Regions from separate parts of the Bradyrhizobium sp. Ken01 genome, predicted to be linked through region 2. Evidence: predicted binding sites of a transcription regulator. Region 2 holds the regulator's gene; each other region holds the start of a gene.
What was found. The regulator PhoB, encoded in region 2, activates phosphate uptake and scavenging genes when phosphate is short. The targets are predictions, from matches to a motif close to TGTCATNNANCTGTCAT.
Positions count from the first base shown of each region.

Region 1: the regulator PhoB is predicted to act here: its motif matches at 1,931-1,947, upstream of AC0L3S_RS00870 (Orn/Lys/Arg family decarboxylase).
Region 3: the regulator PhoB is predicted to act here: its motif matches at 2,230-2,246, upstream of AC0L3S_RS20435 (DUF47 domain-containing protein).

Region 1 is NZ_JBVVPC010000001.1:191,812-195,953, forward strand. Features, by position in the region: gene AC0L3S_RS00870 (Orn/Lys/Arg family decarboxylase) at 1-1,886, opposite strand, end outside; gene AC0L3S_RS00875 (xanthine dehydrogenase family protein molybdopterin-binding subunit) at 1,989-4,142, opposite strand, start outside.
Region 2 is NZ_JBVVPC010000030.1:9,527-13,668, reverse strand. Features, by position in the region: gene AC0L3S_RS25640 (acetylornithine transaminase) at 1-171, opposite strand, end outside; gene AC0L3S_RS25635 (GcrA family cell cycle regulator) at 627-1,139, shown strand; gene phoB (phosphate regulon transcriptional regulator PhoB) at 1,368-2,075, opposite strand; gene phoU (phosphate signaling complex protein PhoU) at 2,090-2,806, opposite strand; gene pstB (phosphate ABC transporter ATP-binding protein PstB) at 2,817-3,638, opposite strand; gene pstA (phosphate ABC transporter permease PstA) at 3,635-4,142, opposite strand, start outside.
Region 3 is NZ_JBVVPC010000021.1:45,840-49,981, forward strand. Features, by position in the region: gene AC0L3S_RS20420 (peptide chain release factor 3) at 1-41, opposite strand, end outside; gene sugE (quaternary ammonium compound efflux SMR transporter SugE) at 211-525, shown strand; gene AC0L3S_RS20430 (anion permease) at 518-1,525, opposite strand; gene AC0L3S_RS20435 (DUF47 domain-containing protein) at 1,541-2,185, opposite strand; gene AC0L3S_RS20440 (branched-chain amino acid ABC transporter permease) at 2,344-3,312, opposite strand; gene AC0L3S_RS20445 (branched-chain amino acid ABC transporter permease) at 3,314-4,142, opposite strand, start outside.

The sequences.
Region 1 (4,142 bases), on a different contig from region 2:
TCGTGCAGCCGCTTGAAGGCGACGAGACCGGAGATCAGCGTGCCCGCCTTGCTTGCCTCGACGCCCGGGGTAAGCAGGAAGAGCAGGGAGTTGAGGTCGTTCTTCTCGGGGACGATGCGGTTCTCGCGCAGATATTGCGCGACGACCGGAGCGGGGATGCCGTGATCGACATAGCCGCCGGTGATGCGATCGAAGCCGGGCGTGAGCAGCGTCAGCTTGTTCGGATCGGTCATGGCGAAGCCCTCGCTGAGGCCAGGGAAGCCATGCCAGGCGCTGTCGGGGGAGAGCTGCCACAGCGCAGGACTGGTGGCGAGCTCGTCGGTGGAGAGTGTTTCCCAGGCGACGTTGTGCGAAGCGCCGGCGTGGCTGACATCGGGAATGGCGACGCGATCGGGGACGAAGGGTTCGAAGAACCAGCGCCTGTCCGGATTCTGCTCCTTCTCCTCGAACTCCCTGCGCATCGCGCGGATCTTCTTGCGCAGCTCGATGCCGAGCCGGATGGTGTCGTCCCACAGCACTTCGCCGGAGCGGCCCTTCATCATCTGCGCGCCGACGTCGAGCGAGGCGAACAGCGGGTAGAATGGCGACGTGGAAGCGTGCTGCATGAAACTTTCATTGAAGCGGCGGTGCTCGACGCGTCGCTTCTGGCCGCGGATGTGACGATCCTTGATGTGGATTTGGGATGCCTGCGAGAAGCTCGCAAGCTGCTTGTGGGTCGACTGCGTCGCGATGATCCCGGGTGCCTCGGGGGGAAGGTTCGCCAGCCCCATGGCGAAGCGGCCTGCATAGAGCGGGTGGAACTTCATGAAGCCGGCCCAGGCCTCGTCGAACAGGATGTACTCGCAGAGATGGCCGATGCGCTTCAAGATCATCTCGGCGCTGTGGATGGTGCCGTCATAGGTGCACTGCTCGACCACGGCGACGCGGAACGGCCGTTCCTTGCGCCAGGCGTCCTTGTCCGTGACCAAGGGATGATTGCGGATTGCCTCGCGCAAGGTTTTCTCGTCGAGCATGTCCCAGCGCATCGGGCCGATCAGGCCCCAGGCATTGCGGATGGTCGGCACGTAGACCGGGACGCCGCCATTGATCATCAGCGCGCCGTGATGGGCGGCCTTGTGGTTGTTGCGGTCGAACAGTACGAGATCGCCGTCGGTGACGAGGGCGCCGAGCGCAACCTTGTTCGAGGTCGAGGTGCCGTTGAGCACGAAATAGGTCTTTTCCGCGCCAAAGATCTGGGCGGCTTCCTTCTGTGCCTTCAACGCCGGTCCTTCATGGGTTAGGAGGTCGCCGAGGTCGAGCACGGAATTGTCGAGATCGTCGCGGAATACGGACTCGCCGAGATGTTCGACGAAGACCCGTCCGATGGGGCTGCGGTTGTAGAACACGCCGCCATTGTGGCCCGGACAGGTCCAGAGCTGGTTGCCCTCCTCGGCATAGTCGACCAGCGCGCCGAAGAACGGCGTCTTCAGCGTCTCCGCATATTGCTTCAGACGGCTGATCAGGTTCTTGGCGATGAAGGTCGGTGTCTCCTCGGACAGGAAGACATAACCGTCGATGAAGTCGAGCACCTCGACCGGGAGATCCTCGAACCGCTTGCGCCGGATCAGGAGGATGATCGGGAAGTCGAGGCCGCGTCGCCGCATCAAATTGATCAGCGCCGAGGTCTTGCCCTCCAGGCCCTTCTTGCCCCAATCCACCACCATGCAGCCGATCGCGGCATCGGTCTGCACCGCCATCTCCGCGTCCTCCAGCTTGCGGGCGCGAACGACCTCGAAGCCGGAACGCTGGATCTCCTCGATGATCTGGTTGAAGCGCACGCCTTCGAGGTCGTCGGCGTCGAACACAGGTGCGGCGAACAGGAAGTTGAAGCGCTTGAAATAGTCCATTGTCCATCCCGAATGTGCGAGACCGACAGGTCTCGACACATTTGATGACAGCTGGATGACAGGGGCGCGATCCCGAGCGAGCCGGGTCGGATGACCGGCGGCTCAGTCGAGTAACTTGTCCAGTGTGATCGGGAAGCGGCGGATGCGTTTGCCAGTGGCGTGATAGACGGCGTTCGCGATCGCGGCGGGGACGCCGACGATGCCGATCTCGCCCAGCCCCTTGATGCCGAGCTTGTTGATACGATTGTCCGGCTCGTCGACGAAGATCACGTCGATGTCGTGAACATCCGCATTCACGGGAATGTGGTACTCGGCGATGTTGGCGTTCATGATCCGGCCGAAGCGGTGATCCATCACCGTCTCCTCGTGCAGGGCCATCCCGATCCCCCAGACCACGCCGCCCATGATCTGGCTGCGAGCCGTCTTGGTGTTGAGAATCCGCCCGGCCGCGACGGCGCTGACCACGCGCGTGACGCGAATGACGCCTAGCTCTTCGTCCACCTTGACCTCGGCAAAGACGGCCGAATGGGTGTTGCGCGCGTGCTTCTTGTCCTCGCCGAACTGGTTGAGCTTTTCCTTCTCGATACGTTCGACGCCGCCATGGCGCATCGCGTCGGCGATCGAGACCGCGCGGCTGTTGTCGCTGGCGCTGGCAATGCTGCCGTCGGTCAGCACCGTATCGGCAAGCTCGGCGCCGGCGAGCGGCGAGCCTGGCATCTTCCCGGCCAGAGCTAACAGCTCCTTGCGCACTTCCTCGGCGGCTGCGAGCACCGCATGTGCGCTCGAGGCGGCCATCCAGGAGCCGCCCTCGACAGGCGCCTGCGGCAGACTGGAATCTGCGAGCCGGACGCTGATGTTCTCGATCGGAAGGCCGAGCGCATCGGCTGCGACCTGTGCGACAATGGTGTAGGTGCCGGTGCCGATGTCGGATGCTGCACATGACACCTCGGCATGTCCGTTCGATGTCAGCACGATACGGACGGCGACCGGCATCTGCAGTGCTTCCCACACACCCGTCGCCATGCCCCAGCCGACCAGATCCTTGCCGTCGCGCATCGAGCGCGGTGCAGGATTGCGTCTGCTCCAGCCGAAAGCGTCCGCGCCGCGCGCGTAGCATTCGCGCAACTGCTTGCTGGTGTAGGGCAGGTTTTCGCTCTGGTCGCGATCCGAGTAGCACTTCAGCCGCAGTTCGATGGGGTCGAGCTTGAGTGCCACGGCGAGCTCGTCCATCGCGCATTCGAGCGCGCAGACGCCCGACGCCGCGCCCGGTGCGCGCATGTCGCACGGCGTGGAGACGTCAAGGTGCACCAGCTTGTGGGAGAAGCGGCTGTTCGGGGTCTTGTAGAGCTGTTCGGCCCAGCCGGTATCGTTGCGGGCAAAATCCTCGTAGCGCGAGGTGACGGCAATGGCCTCGTGCGCGACCGCGTCGAGCGTACCGTCGGATTTTGCGCCGAGCGAGACGCGCTCGATGGTCATCGGCCGGTAGCCGAGCCCGTACATCTGCTGCCGCGTCAGCACGACGCGAACGGACCGCTTCAGCGCGAGCGCGCCGAGCGTTGCCAGCACCACCTGATATTGCGGCCGCAGGCCGGAACCGAAGGCGCCGCCGACGTATGGCGAGACTACACGAATGTCATCCGGCTTCTTGTCGAACACACCGCATAGAAATTTGTGGACGTTCTGGACGCCCTGCGTCTTGTCATAGATCGTGAGCTTGCCATTGCTGTCCCAGACCGCCGTGGTCGCATATAGCTCCATCGGGTTGTGATGCTCGGTCGGTATCACGTAGTCCGCCTCATGGCGCACATCAGCTCCCGCAAGGGCGGCTGCGGCGTCTCCCCGCGGCTTGTGCGGCTTGTCCTTTTCGGCAGCGTTGCTGCGCTCGCCTTCGAGGTCGGTCGCAAAACCATGCTGCTCATATTCGACCCGCACGAGCGTCGCGGCGAATTTCGCGGTCTCCCAGTCCTCCGCGACGACCAGTGCGATCGGCTGGCCGTTGAACTTGATCGTGTCATCGTAAAGCGGACGGAAAGGCGAGCCTTCTTCGGGCGCCACCTCGTCCTTCCAGGCCTCGTCCTTGTCCGCGAGCGGCGGGCGGTTCGCATGCGTGAGCACGTCGAGCACGCCCTCGACCTGCAGCGCCGCATCGGTGTCGAGGCGGGCAATGCGCCCGCATGGAATGGTGGCCTCGACGACGAAGCCATGGAGGAGCCTGTCGGCCGGGAATTCGCCGGCGTATTTGGCGGCCCCCGTGAC
Region 2 (4,142 bases):
CGCGACCAGCGCCGGATGGGCATGGCCGAGCGCATTCACCGCCACCCCGGAGGTGAAATCGAGATAGCGCTCGCCGTTGGTCGCGATCAGCCAGCAGCCTTCGCCACGCTCGAAACCGAGGTCGGACCTGGCGAAAACGGGGAGCAAATGCGGCGCTGCGCTGTTAGTCATGACGGTCACTTGAATGTTGCGGACGGAGTGAGCGTGCATTGCGCAACGCACCATCGACCGGCCCGGAAAACGAAACGTGCCGCCTCTTGAGGGCGGCACGCACGACTATCTTAGGCCTGGTGAAACGGGTGTCAATGCCGTCCGGAAAGCCTCACGAAACGCTGAATCCGTAGTCTTGCGGTGCCGATTTTGCGGGATTTAGCCACGGAACATGTGGAAGCGAGTCGGCGGACTCTTGCGCGGGAGTCACGCCATATTGTAGCGTTTGAATTGTCAGATACGACATCTCGTGCAGTGGTTCTGATCTTTAAGTCCTTATGTACCGGCGTAAACGTTCGGGCGTTCAAGACGCGCCCGGCGAGCCTTAAGGGATTCTGGCGGCACGGGTTTTTGAAGGCTTAGGCATTCGCTGCGAGGCCCCAGGATGGCTGGCGCGCAGCGAGGGAAAGGGTGCAATGACGGTTTTGACCTGGTCCGATGATCGCGTCGAGCAGCTGAAAAAGCTCTGGGAGGCCGGACTTTCGGCCAGCCAGATCGCGGCGGAGCTCGGCAATGTGACCCGCAATGCCGTGATCGGCAAAGTGCACAGGCTCGGCCTTTCGGGCCGCGCCAAGAGCCCTTCGTCGGCAGCGCCCCGGCCGCGCAAGGCGCGCCCCGCGCAGCACATGATGCGGGTGAGCCGCCCGATCTCGCGCGGCAACACCGCACTGGCGCAGGCCTTTGAGGTCGAGGCTGAGCCGGATCCGGTCACATACGACAACGTGGTGCCGATGAGCCAGCGGCTGTCGCTGCTGGAATTGAACGAGGCGACCTGCCACTGGCCGGTCGGCGATCCGTCGAGCCCGGATTTCTTCTTCTGTGGTGGACGGGCTCTGTCCGGCCTGCCCTATTGCGCCCAGCACTCGCGCGTTGCGTACCAGCCGGCATCGGATCGGCGCCGCGCACCGGTGAAGCCGGGTCCGCGGTAATCACGGCAAGTCGTCGCGCGAAGACAGTTCAACAATTTCAGTGTCGTCCTGGCGAAAGCCAGGACCCATACTCCGAGCACGCAGTAGTCGTGCGGAAGGGGTCACTCCGAGTCTTCGCCAAACCACGTTCGGTGGTTATGGGTCCCGGATCAGCGCTCGCTTCGCTCGCTTGTCCGGGACGACGTCGGAGAATTCGGGGACAGCTCGCCAGCAAACAAGCCTGCAACCCTACACCTGCTCCGCCTTGGCAAAACGATCATCCAGCGCGTAGCCGGCGCCGCGGACGGTGCGGATCGGGTCCTGCTCGCGGCCGAGATTGAGCAGCTTGCGCAGGCGGCCGATATGCACGTCGACGGTACGCTCATCGATGTAGATGTCGCGGCCCCAAACGCTGTCGAGCAGTTGCTCGCGCGAGAACACCCGGCCCGGATGCTCCAGGAAGAACTCCAGCAGGCGATATTCGGTCGGACCGAGATCGATCGGCCGGCCCGAGCGCGCCACGCGGCGCTTGTCGCGGTCGAGCTCGATGTCGCCAAAAGCAAGCACGGTGGCGAGCCGCTCGGGGCTCGCGCGCCGCAGCAGGCCTTTCACGCGCGCGAGCAGCTCCGGCACCGAGAACGGCTTGACGATGTAATCGTCGGCGCCGGTCGCAAGACCCCGCACCCGTTCGCTCTCCTCGCCGCGCGCGGTGAGCATGATGATCGGGAGCTGCTTGGTCTCGGGACGGGTGCGAAGCCGCCGGCACAATTCGATGCCTGACAGGCCCGGCAGCATCCAGTCGAGCACGATCAGATCGGGGATGTGCTCCTTGAGGCGAGTGTCGGCGTCGTCGCCGCGCATCACCGTCTCGACGTCATAGCCGTCGCCTTCGAGGTTGTAGCGGAGAAGCTCCGTCAGAGCTTCCTCGTCCTCAACCACCATAATGCGTGCGCCCATCGGGTCGTCGCTCCTTAAGTGTTCGGTACCGTGTTGGCGAAGGTCGTCATGTCGCCCTTCGGCCGCTTGTCGGTGATCGCCTGTCCCTCGATCATGTAGAACACGGTCTCGGCGATGTTGGTGGCGTGGTCGCCGATCCGCTCGATGTTCTTGGCGCAGAACATCAAATGGATACAGAACGAGATGTTGCGCGGATCCTCCATCATGTAGGTAAGGAGCTCGCGGAACAGCGAGGTGCAGATGGCGTCGACCTCCTCGTCGCCCTTCCACACCGCCATCGCCGCCGGCAGATCATGCGCGGCATAGGCGTCCAGCACCGACTTGACCTGCTGCTGCACGAGGTCGGTCATGTGCTCGAGGCCGCGAAACAGCTTGAGCGGATGGAAGTCCGTCTCCAGTGCCGCGACGCGTTTGCCCATGTTCTTGGCGAGGTCGCCGATGCGCTCGAGATCGGTCGCGACGCGCATGGCGCCGACGATCTCGCGCAGGTCGACCGCCATCGGCTGGCGGCGGGCGATGGTGAGCACCGCACGCTCCTCGATGCGCTTCTGCAGCGCGTCGAGTTCGGTGTCGATGGCGACGACGCGCTGGCCGAGCGGGACGTCGCGGCGGATCAGCGCGTCGACGGACTCGACGATCATGCGCTCGGCGATGCCACCCATCTCGGCGACCAGGCGGGTGAGTTCCTGGAGGTCGGTATCGAAGGCCTTTGCGGTATGTTCAGAACCCATGTCGCGTCTCCTAGCCGAACCGGCCGGTGATGTAATCCTGCGTGCGCCGGTCAGTCGGCGACGTGAAGATCTTGCTGGTGTCGTCGAATTCGATCAGCTCGCCGAGATACATGAAGGCGGTCTTGTCGGAGACGCGCGCCGCCTGCTGCATGTTGTGAGTGACGATCGCGATCGTGTAATCCTCGGACAGCTCCTGGATCAGCTCCTCGACCTTGGCGGTCGAGATCGGGTCGAGCGCCGAACAGGGTTCGTCGAACAGGATCACCTCGGGCCGCACCGCGACGGTGCGGGCGATGCAGAGGCGCTGCTGCTGGCCGCCCGAGAGCGACAGGCCGGAGGCGTTGAGCTTGTCCTTGACCTCGTTCCACAGCGCGCCGCCGCGGAGTGCCTTTTCGACGCGGCCGTCCATCTCGGACTTCGAGATCTTCTCATAGAGACGGATGCCGAACGCGATGTTCTCGTAGATCGTCATCGGGAACGGCGTCGGCTTCTGGAACACCATGCCGACGCGGGCGCGCAGCAGATTGAGGTCCAGCTTGCCGTCCAGGATGTTGGTCTGATCGAGCATGAGCTGACCGGTGGCGCGCTGGCCGGGATAGAGGTCGTACATCCGGTTGAAGATGCGCAGCAGGGTCGACTTGCCGCAGCCCGACGGACCGATGAACGCCGTGACGCGGTTGGCGCCGAGCGTCAGGTTGATGTTCTTCAGAGCGTGGTGCTCGCCGTAATAGAAGTTCAGGTTGCGCACGGTCACCTTGGGGGGCGCCTCCGGCAGCACCGGCGCGTGGGGCAGCCCACCGGCCGCGCTCATCGATACGGAAAGATCACTCATTTTGCGGTCCTCTCGGCGCCAAGGATGCGCGCGCCAATATTCAGGGCAAGAACGGTCAGCGTGATGAGCAGCGCCCCGCTCCAGGCCAGCTGCTTCCAGTAGGCATAGGGGCTCTGCACGAAGTTGTTGATGGTGACAGGCAGGTTCGCCATCGTCTTGTTCAGGCCGAGGCTGAAGAACTGGTTCGACAATGCGGTGAACAGCAGTGGCGCGGTTTCGCCGGCGACACGAGCGGTCGCGAGCAGCACGCCGGTGATGAGGCCGGAGCGCGCGGCGCGATAAGCGATCCGCTTGATCACCAGCGAACGCGGCAGGCCGAGCGCCGAGGCCGCCTCGCGCAGCGCGTTCGGAACCAGCAGCAGCATGTCCTCAGTCGTGCGCAGCACCACCGGGATCACGATGACCGCGAGCGCGAGCGAGCCCGCGATCGCCGAGAAGCCGCGCATCGGCACCACCACCGCGCCGTAGATGAACAGGCCGATGATGATCGAGGGCGCCGAGAGC
Region 3 (4,142 bases), on a different contig from region 2:
GAACGGGCCGTCGATTCGGCTGTGATGGCGATGTCGGACATTGCGGCAGCGTTTGGCAGGGAAAATGAGCCTGATCAAGCCTCATTTGGTGATTGCAGAGCCTTCCGGCCAGCCCCATATCCGGCTTGGGATCAGGTTGGGAGGGACGGCCCTCCCTTCCCATCAGCACGCCAGTCGCGGGGACGACCCTGCCTTGAATGGAGGGTCGTCATGGCCTGGAGCATCCTGTTCGTCGCCGGTCTGCTTGAGGTCTCCTGGGCGATCGGCCTCAAATACACTGAGGGATTCACCAAGCTCGTTCCGTCGGTCCTCACGCTTGGCGCCATGGCCGGCAGCATCATCCTGCTCGGGCTCGCCCTCAAATCGCTCCCGATTGGAACCGCTTATGCAGTCTGGACCGGCATCGGCGCGGTCGGTACCGCGACACTCGGCATCATCCTGTTCGGCGAGCCGGCCACCGCGTTCCGCCTCGCCAGCATTGGGCTGATCGTCGCCGGGATCGTCGGACTGAAGCTGGTTACCTGAGGAAGATCTTGACCGCCCACCAGCTCAGCGCGGCGACGATGGCCGAGGCCGGCATCGTGATCACCCAGGCATAGACGATCGAGCTGGCGACGTTCCAGCGCACCGCCGAGAGGCGGCGTGCGGCGCCGACGCCGACGATGGCGCCGGTGATGGTGTGGGTGGTCGAGACGGGAACGCCGAGGAAGGTCGCCATGAACAGGGTCGCGGCACCGCCGGTCTCGGCGCAAAAGCCCTGCATCGGGGTCAGCTTGGTGATGCGCAGGCCCATGGTCCGAACGATGCGCCAGCCGCCCATCAGCGTCCCCATCGCCATCGCGGCCTGGCACGAGAGCACCACCCAGAAGGGGACGAAGAATTCGCCGCCGAGCTGGCCCTGCGAATAGAGCAGCACGGCGATGATGCCCATGGTCTTCTGCGCGTCGTTGCCGCCATGGCCGAGCGAATAGAGCGAGGCGGAGGCGAATTGCAGGATGCGGAAGGCGCGATCCACGGCAAAGGGCGTGGAGCGCACCGATGCCCAGGAGACGATCGCAACCAGCATCATCGCGAGCAGGAAGCCGACGAGCGGAGACAGCACGATGGCGATCACCGTTTTGGACAATCCGCTCCAGACCGCCGCCGAAAGGCCGGCTTTGGCTACGCCTGCACCAAACAAGCCGCCGATCAATGCGTGAGACGAGGACGATGGGATCCCGAGTGCCCATGTCACCAAGTTCCAGACGATGGCGCCGACGAGCGCAGCGAAAATCACCTGAGCATCCACGATCGCGGGATCGATGATGCCGGTGCCGATGGTCTGCGCGACGTGCAGCCCGAACACCATGAAGGCGACGAAATTGAAGAACGCGGCCCAGAACACCGCGTATTGCGGCCGCAGCACGCGGGTCGAGACGATGGTCGCAATCGAATTGGCGGCGTCGTGCAGGCCGTTCAGGAAGTCGAACAGCAGCGCGACGGCGATCAATCCGACCAGGACGGGAAGACCCAACGCAACATCCACGGCGTGGCCCCTGCCCTAAACTTGCTCGATGACGATGCTGTTGATCTCGTTCGCGACGTCGTCGAAACGGTCGGCGACTTTCTCGAGATGGTCGTAGATCTCCGCGCCGACGATGAAATCCATCGCGTTGCCGTCGCGATGCTTGAGGAACAGTTCCTTCAGCCCGATATCATGGAGATCGTCGACACGGCCTTCCAGCTTGCCCAGTTCTTCCGTGATCGCAGTCAGCATGGCCACGTTCTGACCGATCTTCTGCATCAGCGGCAGCGCACGGCCGACCAGATTGGCGCATTCGATCAAAAGCCCGCCGATCTCCCGCATCGGCGGTTCGAAGCTGCGGACCTCGAACAGCATCACGGCCTTGGCGGTCTGTTGCATCTGGTCGATGGCGTCGTCCATCGAGGTGATCAGGTTCTTGATGTCGCCGCGGTCGAACGGGGTGATGAAGGTACGGCGCACCGCCGTCAGCACCTCACGAGTGATGTTGTCCGCATCGTTCTCAAACTGGTTGACGCGCTGGCAATAGACCGGCGTCTCCTCGCCCCCGTTGAGCATGCTCTGGAGCGCGATCGAGCCCTGGATCACGGTCTGGGCGTGGCGGTCGAACAGGTCGAAGAACCGTTCTTCCTTGGGCAGGAAAGCGCGAAACAATCGCATCATGGGAGAGAAACTACCGGTTGGATGATGGCCCGGCCCAGGCGGGCCGTCATGAAACTGTCATAGACCATTTTCGATCCACGCGCGTGCCACCTCACGCCCGTGGAGCCGGATCATCCACCGCTTTCGCGCATCAACCCATCTTCCATTATATCAATGACTTACAGCGATCGCCGGAAGTAATGCGCGATTTCGCCGATGACGCCACGGCGGAAGGTGAGCACGCAGATCACGAAGATCGAGCCCTGGATCACGGTCACCCACTGGCCGAACCCCGCCAAATATTGCTGCATGGCGATGATCACGAAGGCACCAACCACGGGACCGAACACGGTTCCGAGTCCGCCGACCAGCGTCATCAGCACGACTTCGCCCGACATCGACCAGTGCACGTCGGTGAGCGAGGCATTCTGCGCCACGAAGACTTTCAGCGCACCGGCAAAGCCGGCCAGCGTGCCCGAGAGGACGAAAGCCAGGAATTTGTACTGATCGGTGCGGTAACCCAGCGAGATCGCGCGCGGCTCGTTCTCGCGGATCGCCTTGAGGACTTCGCCGAACGGTGAGTTGATGATGCGGAAGATCAGCAGGAAGCCGGCGAGGAAGCCGACCAGAACCACGTAGTAGAGCACGGTCGGCTTGGTCAGATCGAAGACGCCGAACATGCGTCCCTGCGGGATGCCCTGGATGCCGTCTTCACCATGGGTGAACGGCGCCTGGAGGTAGATGAAGTACAAAAGCTGCGATAGCGCCAGCGTGATCATCGAGAAATAGATGCCCTGGCGGCGGATCGAGATATAGCCCGTGATGAGCGAGAGCACGAAGGCACCGGCGACGCCGACGAGGATGCCGAGTTCGGGCGGCAGCGCCCAGACCTTCAGCGCGTGCGCGCTGCAATAGCCGGCCGTCCCTAAGAACATCGCATGGCCGAAGGACAGTAGACCGCCGTAGCCGATCAGGAGATTGAAGGCGCAGGCGAGCAGCGCGAAGCACAGCGCCTGCATCACGAAGAACGGGTAGACCCCCGTGAATGGCACCGAAGCCAGCAGCAGCGCCATCACCACGAACACGATCATCTCATCGCGGATCGAGCGCGGGGTTACCGGCAGCGTGTCGTCCGTCAAGGCTGTCATATCAGGCCGCCCTTCCCGTCAATCCCGTTGGCTTCACCAAGAGCACCAGCACCATCAGCACGAACACGACGGTGTTGGAGGCCTCGGGGTAGAAATACTTGGTCATGCCCTCGATCACACCGAGCGCAAAGCCGGTGATGATGGAGCCCATGATCGATCCCATGCCGCCGATCACGACCACCGCGAACACCACGATGATGAGGTCGGCGCCCATCAGCGGCCGCACCTGGTTGATCGGCGCCGACAGCACGCCGGCAAGCGCGGCCAGGCCGACACCCAAACCATAGGTCAGCGTGATCATGCGCGGCACGTTGACGCCGAAGGCGCGCACCAACGTGGGGTTTTCAGTCGCGGCACGCAAATAGGCGCCGAGCCGCGTCTTCTCGATCAGGAACCAGGTCGCAATACACACGATCAGCGAGAAGATGACGACCCAGCCGCGATAGATAGGCAGGAACATGAAGCCGAGATTCATGCCGCCCTTGAGCTGGTCCGGAATGGCGTAAGGCATGCCAGAGGAGCCGAAATAGTTCTGGAACACGCCCTGCACGATCAGCGCAATGCCGAAGGTCAGGAGCAGGCCGTAGAGATGGTCGAGCCCCGTCAGCCATTGCAGCATGGTCCGTTCCAGGATCATGCCGAAGATGCCGACGATGATCGGCGCGAGCAGCAACGCCCACCAGTAGTTGATGCCGCCGATGTTCAGCAGGAAGTAGGCGACGAACGCGCCCATCATGTAGAGCGCACCGTGGGCGAAATTGATGATGTTGAGCATGCCGAAGATCACGGCAAGCCCGAGACTGAGCAGCGCGTAGAACGAGCCGTTGATC